Regions from separate parts of the Synergistes jonesii genome, predicted to be linked through region 3. Evidence: riboswitches for the same ligand, from Rfam matches in the RefSeq annotation. Region 3 holds a riboswitch; each other region holds the start of a gene.
What was found. A riboswitch is a leader RNA that binds a small molecule or an ion and turns the genes downstream of it on or off. The one in region 3 is predicted to bind cobalamin.
Positions count from the first base shown of each region.

Region 1: linked by a shared signal. The riboswitch ahead of EH55_RS12365 (sirohydrochlorin cobaltochelatase) and the one ahead of EH55_RS07295 (hydratase) in region 3 are both predicted to bind cobalamin.
Region 2: linked by a shared signal. The riboswitch ahead of EH55_RS10250 (methylmalonyl-CoA mutase family protein) and the one ahead of EH55_RS07295 (hydratase) in region 3 are both predicted to bind cobalamin.

Region 1 covers NZ_JMKI01000054.1:4,000-7,278, forward strand. Annotated here, with positions in the region: gene EH55_RS12360 (ornithine cyclodeaminase family protein) at 158-1,207, shown strand; cobalamin riboswitch at 1,416-1,629, shown strand; gene EH55_RS12365 (sirohydrochlorin cobaltochelatase) at 1,787-2,677, shown strand; gene EH55_RS12370 (FecCD family ABC transporter permease) at 2,680-3,279, shown strand, end outside.
Region 2 covers NZ_JMKI01000038.1:36,667-39,945, reverse strand. Annotated here, with positions in the region: gene EH55_RS10250 (methylmalonyl-CoA mutase family protein) at 1-1,743, opposite strand, end outside; cobalamin riboswitch at 1,863-2,060, opposite strand; gene EH55_RS10240 (gamma-glutamyltransferase family protein) at 2,099-3,279, opposite strand, start outside.
Region 3 covers NZ_JMKI01000031.1:202,788-206,066, forward strand. Annotated here, with positions in the region: gene EH55_RS07290 (FAD-binding oxidoreductase) at 1-1,330, shown strand, start outside; cobalamin riboswitch at 1,624-1,784, shown strand; gene EH55_RS07295 (hydratase) at 2,099-3,279, shown strand, end outside.

The DNA of each region.
Region 1 (3,279 bases), on a different contig from region 3:
TATAAATATATACTGTAACAGATTATAATGTTAAAATATACTTGAACATTCGCTTGAATGTTAATATAATAATTGAAGTATAGGGTTTTTAAAATAAATATTTCAATTATAGTTTTTTGGGCTTAGAACAGAAGCGGAACGGACAGGGGGCTTGGGCATGTACACCGCGAATGAAGCACAGCTGAAGGCGTTTAAGAAGGAGCACGCTTATCTGAAGACAAAGCTCGACCTTGGGAAGGAGATACTTTGGTTAACAAGATCTGAATGCATCAAGGCGGGGCCGAGCGTCGAGGAAACGCTCGCTATAGTGAAGGACGCGATGACAGCGCACGGGAAGAAAGAGTACGAGATGCCGGCAAAGATAGGAATACATCCCTTCGAGGACGTATTTTTCCATGCGATGCCGGCCTACGTCCCCGGCAAAACGGCCTGCGGTATGAAATGGATAGAGTGCTTCCCACGCAACCCGCGAGAATATGAGCTGCCGCAGACTACGGGGCTGCAGATAATGAACGACGTGATGACGGGCGTGCCGGTCGCCGTTATGGACTGTACGTGGCTGACCGCGATGAGGACCCCGGCCGTCACGGCGCTCGCGGCCGCCGCGCTGCATCCGGATGCAAAGACCTTCGGCATGTTCGGCTGCGGCGTGCAGGGTGTCGGGCACGTCCGCTTCGTCGCGAAGACGCTGAAGAAGCTTGAGCGCATATATATCTACGACAAATATCCGGAGTGCATGGACCGGCTGATGGCGCAGGTGCGCGGCGAGGTCGGCGTGCCGATAGTCAAGGCGAAGAGCGTTGAGGAGGCCGTCAAGAGCTGTGAGGTGCTGAGCTCTGCGACGTTCATCGTGCGCAAGCCGATGGCTATCGCGAAAAAGGAATGGGTACGGAAGGGGCAGACGATTCTGCCGTGCGACCTCAACACTTTCTGGGAACCGTCGATCGCGCTTGAGGCGGACAAGTATATCGTCGACAGCTCCGACGAGCACGAGCTCTTCAATGAAATGGGCTACTTCCCCGACGGGCTGCCGAAAATTTTCTGCGAGACGGGCGAGATGCTTGCCGGACTGAAGGAGGGGCGCGCGAAGCGCGGCGAATTGATAGTCTGCAGCAACATAGGAATTTCCACGAACGACATAGCAATGGGTCAAGCGATTCTTTCGCGCGCCCTCGAAATGGGAATCGGCACGAAGATGAAGCTGTAGCGCGGGTGTCTTTTAAGGGCCGGATTTTTTTGAGCGGCGCGTCCGGCATGGGTGGGTCGGCCCAGTTGTCGTGTACGCCTATTTGTTATCAGGCGGCCGCGCGCCGCCTGATATCTGTTTGCCTGAATAAAACTCCAGGCTAAGCCGGGAGTTCCTTTTGCGCGGCGCTGGCCGAAAAATACTTGAGAAAACCGCTGAAAGCCGCTGAATTATATGTTATGTCGGCGGCATTCTGCTATAATTACGGAAACAATAAAATATTGTCTCTCAGGGGAAGGGAAACCGGTGCGTATTTTCTATGCCGGTGCGGCCCCGCCACTGTAGCTCGGACGAAAGCGAAAGGATGCCACTGGATTTTTCCGGGAAGGCTCGCGATTAGGATGAAGGGAAGCCAGGAAACCTGCCTGTGAGAGCTCAAGGGGGGATCCGTTTGCGCGGGCGAACGTCTTCACAGCAGGCTCGGAGTTTATGGGCCTGCTGCCGGCAGACACGGTAAGGACACGGGGGATCGCTTCCGGGTCTTTTTTTATGGGCTCCGGAACTTTTTCCGGATAGGTTTTGAAAGGACGGTAAAGAATCGTGAAATCATTTGTAATAGCGCTCGTAACGTTTACACTCGTAATGTCAGGCGTCGCCTACGCCGGCGCGCCGAAGGACAAGCCGGACAAAAAGGGCGTCCTGATCGTCGCCTTCGGCACCTCGATGCCGGATGCGAGAAAGGCGATCGACAACCTCGTCAATTCCGCTAAGGCGGCCTTCCCGGGGACGGAGGTGCGCCTCGCCTATACGTCGAACATCATCCGTAATAAGATAGCCAAGGAGCAGAAGGTCAATATCCCGACGCCGACGTCGGCCCTCGCTCAGATGAACGACGAAGGTTTCACCCACGTATACGTGATGCCGACGCATATCATACCCGGGGAAGAGTACGACGACATTTCGGGCGTGGTTAACGGCTTCGCGGCGATAAAGGGAAAGTACGAATTCAGGGAGCTGAAGCTCGCGCGCCCCTATCTCTCGTCAGCCGACGACTGCGACGCGATGGCCGATATCCTTGTAAAGCGCTTCGCGAAGGATCTCGCGAACGCCGGGACGGAGATCGTCCTTATGGGGCACGGCACGCCGCATCACGCGGCAAACGCCATGTACAGCCAGCTTCAGCTCTCGCTCGATAAGAAGGCCCCCGGGCGCTTCACGCTCGGCACAGTAGAAGCGGCGCCGATGATCGAAGACGTCGTCGCGCGCCTCAAACACAACACAGCCGTAAAGTCGCTCGTTATTTCGCCTCTCATGATCGTTGCGGGCGATCACGCTAACAACGACCTCGCCGGCAGGGATGACCCCGAGTCATGGTACAACCAGCTGAAGGGTGCCGGCTACAAGGATATCAAGGCACACTTGGTCGGGCTCGGGGAGGATGAAGGGATAGCGAAGCTCTTCGTAGCAAAGATAAAGGATATGATGAAATAAAAATGACCGACGCCGAAGAGCTTTCGAGGCACAGGGGAAAACTCAGCGGCAAGCGCCTGCGGTTGGCGGCGCTGCTCTGCCTGCTGCTCTTTATCTCCGCGCTTTGGAGGCTCGGCGCGGGCGAATGGGACATACCGGCCGCCCGCGTCGCGGCGCTGTTGAATCCCTTTTTGGACGAAAGCATGGGCGCGTCGCCGGAGGCTCTTGTCGTAAGGAGCATCCGGCTGCCCCGCTTTTTTGCCGCCGTCGGCTGCGGCGGGCTTCTCGCCGCGTCCGGAGCGGTGCTCCAGGGGTTGCTTACTAACGCGCTCGCAGAGCCCTATACGCTCGGGATTGCGGCGGGTGCGGCGTTCGGAGGCGCGCTCGGCTTTTTTCTCGACTCGTATGCGGTGGTGCCGATGGCTTTTTTAGGCGCGATGTCCTCGCTGTGGCTCGTCAGCCTCATAGCCGCGCGCAGCGGAGGAGGCGCGTCCAGCATCGTTCTCGCCGGCGTCGTCATGAACGCGATACTCTCCGCCGGCGTGACGTTCCTCAAGGCGATCGCGGACGACCGCCTCGGAGCGATAGTCCTCTGGCTGATGGGCAGCCTTTCGGGGGCGTCG
Region 2 (3,279 bases), on a different contig from region 3:
GCGCAGCGCCTCGAATTCTTCGGTCCAGCGGTGGACGCCTATCGCTTTGGCGCTTTCGCTGCCGCAGAAGCCGTCGTCGAGGGTTTTTCTCACGTCGCCGAGCGTGGCTCCCGCCATGTATGCGTCTATCACCGCGTCGACAAAGCCTTCGTCGCCGTCGTCAAGCGTCCGCATGATTTTTTTGAGGCATTCCGCCGCGTGTTTCCCGTCGGCCATCTCGCGGAACTCCGCTACGGCCTTAGACCTTTCTTCGTAGAGGGCCTCCCCTCTCGGCGAAGAAATTTCCAGGGGTTTCTCCAGCGTGTTCGGATACATATTCGTACCGACCGCGCGGTCCTTGCGGGTCGCGAGATTTTTCATGCGCTCCTTCAGAGTTTTTTCTATATCCTCCTGCACGCCGCCCGCTTTGAGCGCGCTGTACATGCCGCCGTAGCTCTCGACCTTCTGTATCACGGAGAGTATAGCGTTCGCGCACTGAGAGGTGAGGCGCTCGATGTACCACGAACCGCCGGAGGGGTCTATCGGCTGAAGCATGTCGAACTCCGTCTGGAGCATTATCTGAATGTTTCTCGCTACGCGTTGCGAAATCTCGCCTCCTGGGCGCACGGCGTCGTCGAAGCAGGTCACCTGCATCGCGTCGACTCCGCCGACCGCGCCGGAAAACGCCTGCGTCGTCGAGCGCAGGATGTTGACGTAGGGGTCGTAGACTGTCGGCGTAAAGCGCGAAGTGCGGGCGAAGATGTCGATCTTTCCGTACTTTTCCACGTCGACGCCGAACGCTTCGATTACCTGCGCCCATACCGTCCTCGCAGCGCGCAGGCGCGCTACCTCCATGAAGAAGTTCGTGCCGAGCGAGAAGCTGAATTTTATCTGCGGAATGCTCTTTTCGGGCTCTATGCCGCGGAGCTGCATCGCTCTGATGTAAGCTATAGCCGCGCTCATCGCGTAGCCCGTCTCCTGCGTCGCCGAAGCGCCGCCGTTGTGGTAAGCGTCGCCGCGAACGAGCAGCGTCTTCAGCTGAGGAGCGTTCTTCTCCGTCCATTTGGCCGCAAGGGCCATTTCGTCGTAGAGCTCGTCGATCGGCAGCGGCAGAGCGCCGTTCTCGGCAAGCTCCCCGAGCGGGTCTGCGCCGATGCAGCCGGCCGCCCTTTTAAACCTTTCTCTCTCTCCGTGCGCGCGCGAGCGCGCCGCAGTAAGCGCGAGCAGCGGGACCGCCGAGGCTCCGGCGTATATTTGCAGCGGAGTCTTCGTGAAGTCGAGTCCGTCGAGCATTTCGTCGGCGTCTTTCAGCGTCGAGAGCGAAAGCCCGCGGTAATCTCCTTTGAAGAGATCCTTATCTGGGTCGAGCCCGAGCCTCGTACATTTGTCGAGCTCAAAACTCAGCACGGTAGCGCCCTTCTTGAGCTCGTGCTTCACCGCTTCGTTGGCTTCGCGCGGCAGAACGTTCGCCGAGCCCTGAGCTATCTCCCAGGGAGACGCCATATAGCCCTCGCTCTTTGTGCCGCGCAGAAACGGCGCCTCGCCCGGCAGGCCGTCGACTCCCGGCAGCTTTTCGAGATCGTCGCGCGTGTAGATCGGCTCCAGCGTGATGCCTTCGTAGGTGCGGGTGTACATGCGTTTTTCGAAAGGCGCGCCCTTAAGGGCCGTTACCGCTTCGCCCTGCCATTCCTCCTTGCTGGGCGGCGCGAACTCTTCGAAAGAGACCGGCGGGAATCCGCTCGTCTTCACCTCTGTTTCGTTCATCCGAATGCTTCCCTTCCCTAAAAGTTGCGCGGGCATAAAAAAAGACCGCCCGCGGGCGGTCTTAACAGTTGCTGCGATCAAGTTGCTGCAAACGCACTGAGCAACCCCCGCCCGCGCAGGAATTGCCGCAACTTTGTGCAGAATGGTATCCTGGCTTGCCGTTCATCCTCCATCGCGCCTTCCCGAAAATTCCAGTGGCATAATGCGATCTCGTCGCGGCTTACAGTGGCGGGGCCGTTCAGGATTTTCACCCGATTCCCGTTTTCTGCAGCAATATTTTTATTTATGTTAATCATACGCTAAGTTGCGCCATTTCGTCAACAATTTATTTCGGCGCAAAACATTTTGCGAAATTTCAAAAAACTGCGACGTATCCGTCGGCCCTCGGCTCGGTCGCTCCGGCGAGCGCGCCGCCCTCGCTGCGGATTATCGCCTGACCGCGGCCGTACGACGTACCGTCGGCGTCGACCCTGACCTCGTGCCCCATATCGGCAAGCTCCTTGAGTATATGGTTGGGCACGCCCTGTTCGAGCGCGACTTTTTTCCCCGAGAGCCACTGGAAGCGCGGAGCGTCGAGGGCTTCCTGGGGGTTCAGCGCGAAGTCCGTCATGTTAGCGATCAGCTGCACGTGTCCCTGCGGCTGCATGAACGCCCCCATCACACCGAAGGGGCCGACGGCGCGGCCACCCTTTGTTATGAAGCCTGGGATTATCGTGTGATAGGGCTTTTTGCGCGGCGCGATGCAGTTCGGGTGCTCGGCGTCTAAAGAAAAATTATTCCCGCGACCGTGCAGCGCGATGCCGGTACCGGGGACGCAGAGCCCCGAGCCGAAGCCGATGTAGTTGCTTTGAATCATGGAGACCATATTGCCCTCTCCATCCGCCGTCGCGAGGTAGACCGTGCCGCCGGACGCGCCGCCTTTGGATGTGAAGAGCCCGGCTCTCTTCTCGTCGACGCGCGCCGCCTGACGCGCAGCGAATTCCTCTGAGAGCATCTCCGATACTTTTTTGCGCATGAAGCTGCTGTCCGCGACCTCGGCGAGAGATTCCGCGAAGGCGAGCTTGAGCGCCTCTATCTGCAGATGATAGCTCCGCGTGCAGTCGCGCTCTCCGAGCCGCAGCCTTTTCAAAACGTTCAGCGCCATAAGCGCCGTGATCCCCTGCCCGTTTGGCGGCATCTCCCAGACGTCGCAGCCGTTGTAATTCACCGATATCGGTTCGACCCATTCCGGCGCGTAGGCGGCGAGGTCGTCGGCGCGGAGGGCGCCGCCGCTCTCCCGTGAAAATTTGTCTATCCTCTCGGCGAGCTCTCCGCGGTAAAACGCTTCGGCGTCCGTCGCGGCTATTTTTTCGAGCGTCCGCGCCTGATCGCGGCAGCGCCATATCTCTCCGGCCTTCGGAGCCTCGCCGTCGTTAGTGAAGGCCTCGAATAGATGAGAAAATTTTTCCCCGCGCAGCTCTTTCTTCATAAGGGCGATGCGCCTCTTCCACAGCAGCGCCGCGGTCGGAGAGACGGGAAAACCGTTTTCCGCGCATT
Region 3 (3,279 bases):
ATATTCCAAAGACGAAGTCGCCGTGCATTTGTGGGACAAAAATTACGAAGCGGAAGTCGTCTGTTTCGCCGAGAACGCCGAGCAAATATCGGCACTGATGAAATATGCGAACCGACACCGCATCCCCGTGACGCCACGCGGCGCCGGCACAGGACTTTCAGGCGGCGCCGTCCCGGCGTATCGTGGAATAGAACTCTCGCTGGAACGGATGAACAGAATACTCGAATTAGACGCGGCGAACCTCACGATGACCGTCGAACCCGGCGTCGTCACCGCAGAGATAAACAAGACGGCAGCCGCCGCCAACCTGATGTATGCTGGCGACCCGTGCAGCGGAGACGCTTCCTTTATCGGCGGCAATGTCGCGGAAAACGCTGGCGGCAACAAGGTTGTGAAATACGGCGCTACCGGCAACCACGTCTTAGGCATGGAAGTGGTGCTGCCCGACGGCTCTATTTCCTGGTTCGGCGGCAAAAGACGCAAAGACGTTACCGGCTATGACTTCGTCCATCTCATGACAGGCTCGGAAGGTACTCTTGGGATCATCACTAAAATAATACTACGCCTGCTGCCGAGTTATTCATTCGCAGCGGACCTGCTTGTTCCCTTCGATAGCGTGAAAAGGGCTATCGACGCAGTGCCTGCCGTGATAACGAAGGGGAAGACGATTCCATGTTCCATTGAATTTATGGACAAGTGCTCCATGATGCTGACGGAACAATACCTCAGGACGAAATTTCCATTTTCTCACGAAGCGGAGGCCCACCTTATTTTGCAGTTCGAAGGCAACGACCGTGAATCTTTAGCTGACGAGATAGAGAAAATAGGCGATATCTGCATGGAAGAAGGAGCCCTGGAAGTCTTTGTCGCCGACAATAGGACGACGAGGGATAAGCTGTGGAAGGGGCGCAAAAGCGCCGCCGAGGCTGTGTGGTCGTATGCTCCGACACAGATCGCAAACGAAGATATAGTGATACCGGCGAGCGAGATCGCCGTTTTTATGGAAGGGCTGGAGAAAATCAGCCGTGCCGACAGCGTAAAGTATGCCGCTTACGGTCATGTCGGAGACGGGAACATGCACGTAACTCTCTACGTTGAAGAGGAAAATAAAAACTGGCGCGAGATCATCGAGAAGGCACGCCGAGATATGTACGACATGGTCAAAAGGCTGGGAGGCACTCTGACTGGCGAGCACGGAGTCGGCCTCAAGCGTCTTATGTACGCGCCGCAGTTCCTTGACGCGGCGCAGGTCGAGCTGATCCGCCGGGTGAAGCTCGCGTTCGATCCAAACAACATACTCAATCCGGGCAAGATAGTACCCTGGACTTAGCCTCCTGTACTGAGAAACGTTCCCAAGGGCGTGTAAAAACGTCGAAACGCCGGTGTCAGCGAAAGAGTGGCTTCGGCGCTTTTTATTTTCCCTTTTCACAGCCTAAGCGTGCTTTTTCTTATCATTTGCGGCCAGTTGACGTTTTATGCTAATGTTTTATATAAAAATATATAATTTTCAGAATGAAACAATAATTTATCATACTGTAATCCTCTTGTTATCAAAAAAAGAAATTTTGCTCGAATTTTAATAAAAAGCTTGACATTTATAAAATAAGAGGATATATTCGATTTAATAGAACAAGCGGCGCGAAAGCAAGGGAATTTGGTTAAAAACCAAAGCGGCCCCGCCACTGTAGCCACGACGAAATCGCGATATCACTGGACGGCCTCTGGGAAGATGCGATAGTAGGATGAATGGGAGCCAGGAGACCTGTTCGCGCTGCCGGGGGAATAGATCTGCGCGGGCGGATTATGTTTCGTGTATCATCGTCTTAGAATGTGCGGTGAACGTTGTTGCTGTCTGCGCGGAATCTTGGTTTATGCAGGCGGCTTTTTTATTCCCAGCCCCTGCGGCAGATGGCGTATTATATCTTGACAATAAAATGATTTTACTAATAAATGTTAAGATGTTATATTTACTTTAGTACATTTAATGAAGCAGGGAGGCGGGAAAAAGATTCATCTCAGTGTGCGTCGTTTAAAACGTTGGTTAGGCGTCATGCGGATAGCATGACTAATGCTGAAAATATGAGGGAGGATGAATGATTTGATTAAATTGTTCGGGAAAGGCGCCTGGCTTTTAAAGGGAGCGGTTCTGGTGGAGGACGCCGATAAGAAGAGCGTTCCGCAGCTCAGCGAAGAGCTTCGCGCCGCGGGGCTTGAGCTGCCGGAGAAGCCGTCCTTCGATAAGAAGAGCGCCGCGCGCGGAACGATAGCGGCCAAGATCATCGCGGAACACAACGCCTCCGGCACAGAGGATGATTACAGGCTTCGTTTCGACAGCCTTGCGTCGCACGATATCACCTACGTCGGCATAATACAGACGGCGCTTGCAAGCGGCATGAAAAAATTTCCCGTGCCGTACGTCATGACGAACTGTCATAATTCGCTATGCGCAGTCGGAGGGACGATCAACGAGGACGATCATCTTTTCGGGCTCTCCGCCGCGAAAAAGTTCGGTGGGGAATTCGTGCCGGCGCATCTTGCCGTCATCCATTCATATGTCAGAGAGATGATGTCGGGCTGCGGCAGGATGATTCTCGGCTCTGACAGCCATACCCGCTACGGCGCGCTTGGAACGATGGGCGTAGGGGAAGGCGGCCCGGAGCTTGTAAAGCAGCTTGTGGGGCGCACCTATGATTTGCCGCGCGCCGACGTCGCCGCGGTTTATCTTACAGGCGCGCCGAAACCGGGCGTCGGACCTCAGGATGTGGCGCTGGCGATAATAGGCGCGGTTTTCAAAAACGGTTTTGTGAAGAACAAGGTCATGGAGTTCGTCGGCCCGGGTGTTTCAAAGCTTCCCGTCGATTTCCGCTGCGGCGTCGACGTGATGACGACGGAGACGGCCTGCTGGAGTTCCGTGTGGCGCACGGATGAAAAGGTAGAGGAGTATTTCAACATACACGGCCGTCCGGACGCCTATAAGAGGCTCGATCCCGACGACGCAGCGTGGTATGACGCGGCTATTGTGGTGGAGCTCGACAAGATCAAGCCGATGGTAGCGCTTCCCTTCCATCCGAGCTGCGTCTACACGATAGACGAGCTCAGCGCGAATCCGCATGAGATATTGAAAAAGGTAGAGGAAGACGCGCGCCGTAAGCTGGAGAATCCGGAGCTTGACCTCGGCCTCACGGAAAAGATAGACGAGAACGGAAAGATTCACGTGGACCAGGGGATAATAGCCGGCTGCTCCGGCGGCACCTTCGACAATGTCGTCGCGGCGGCTCA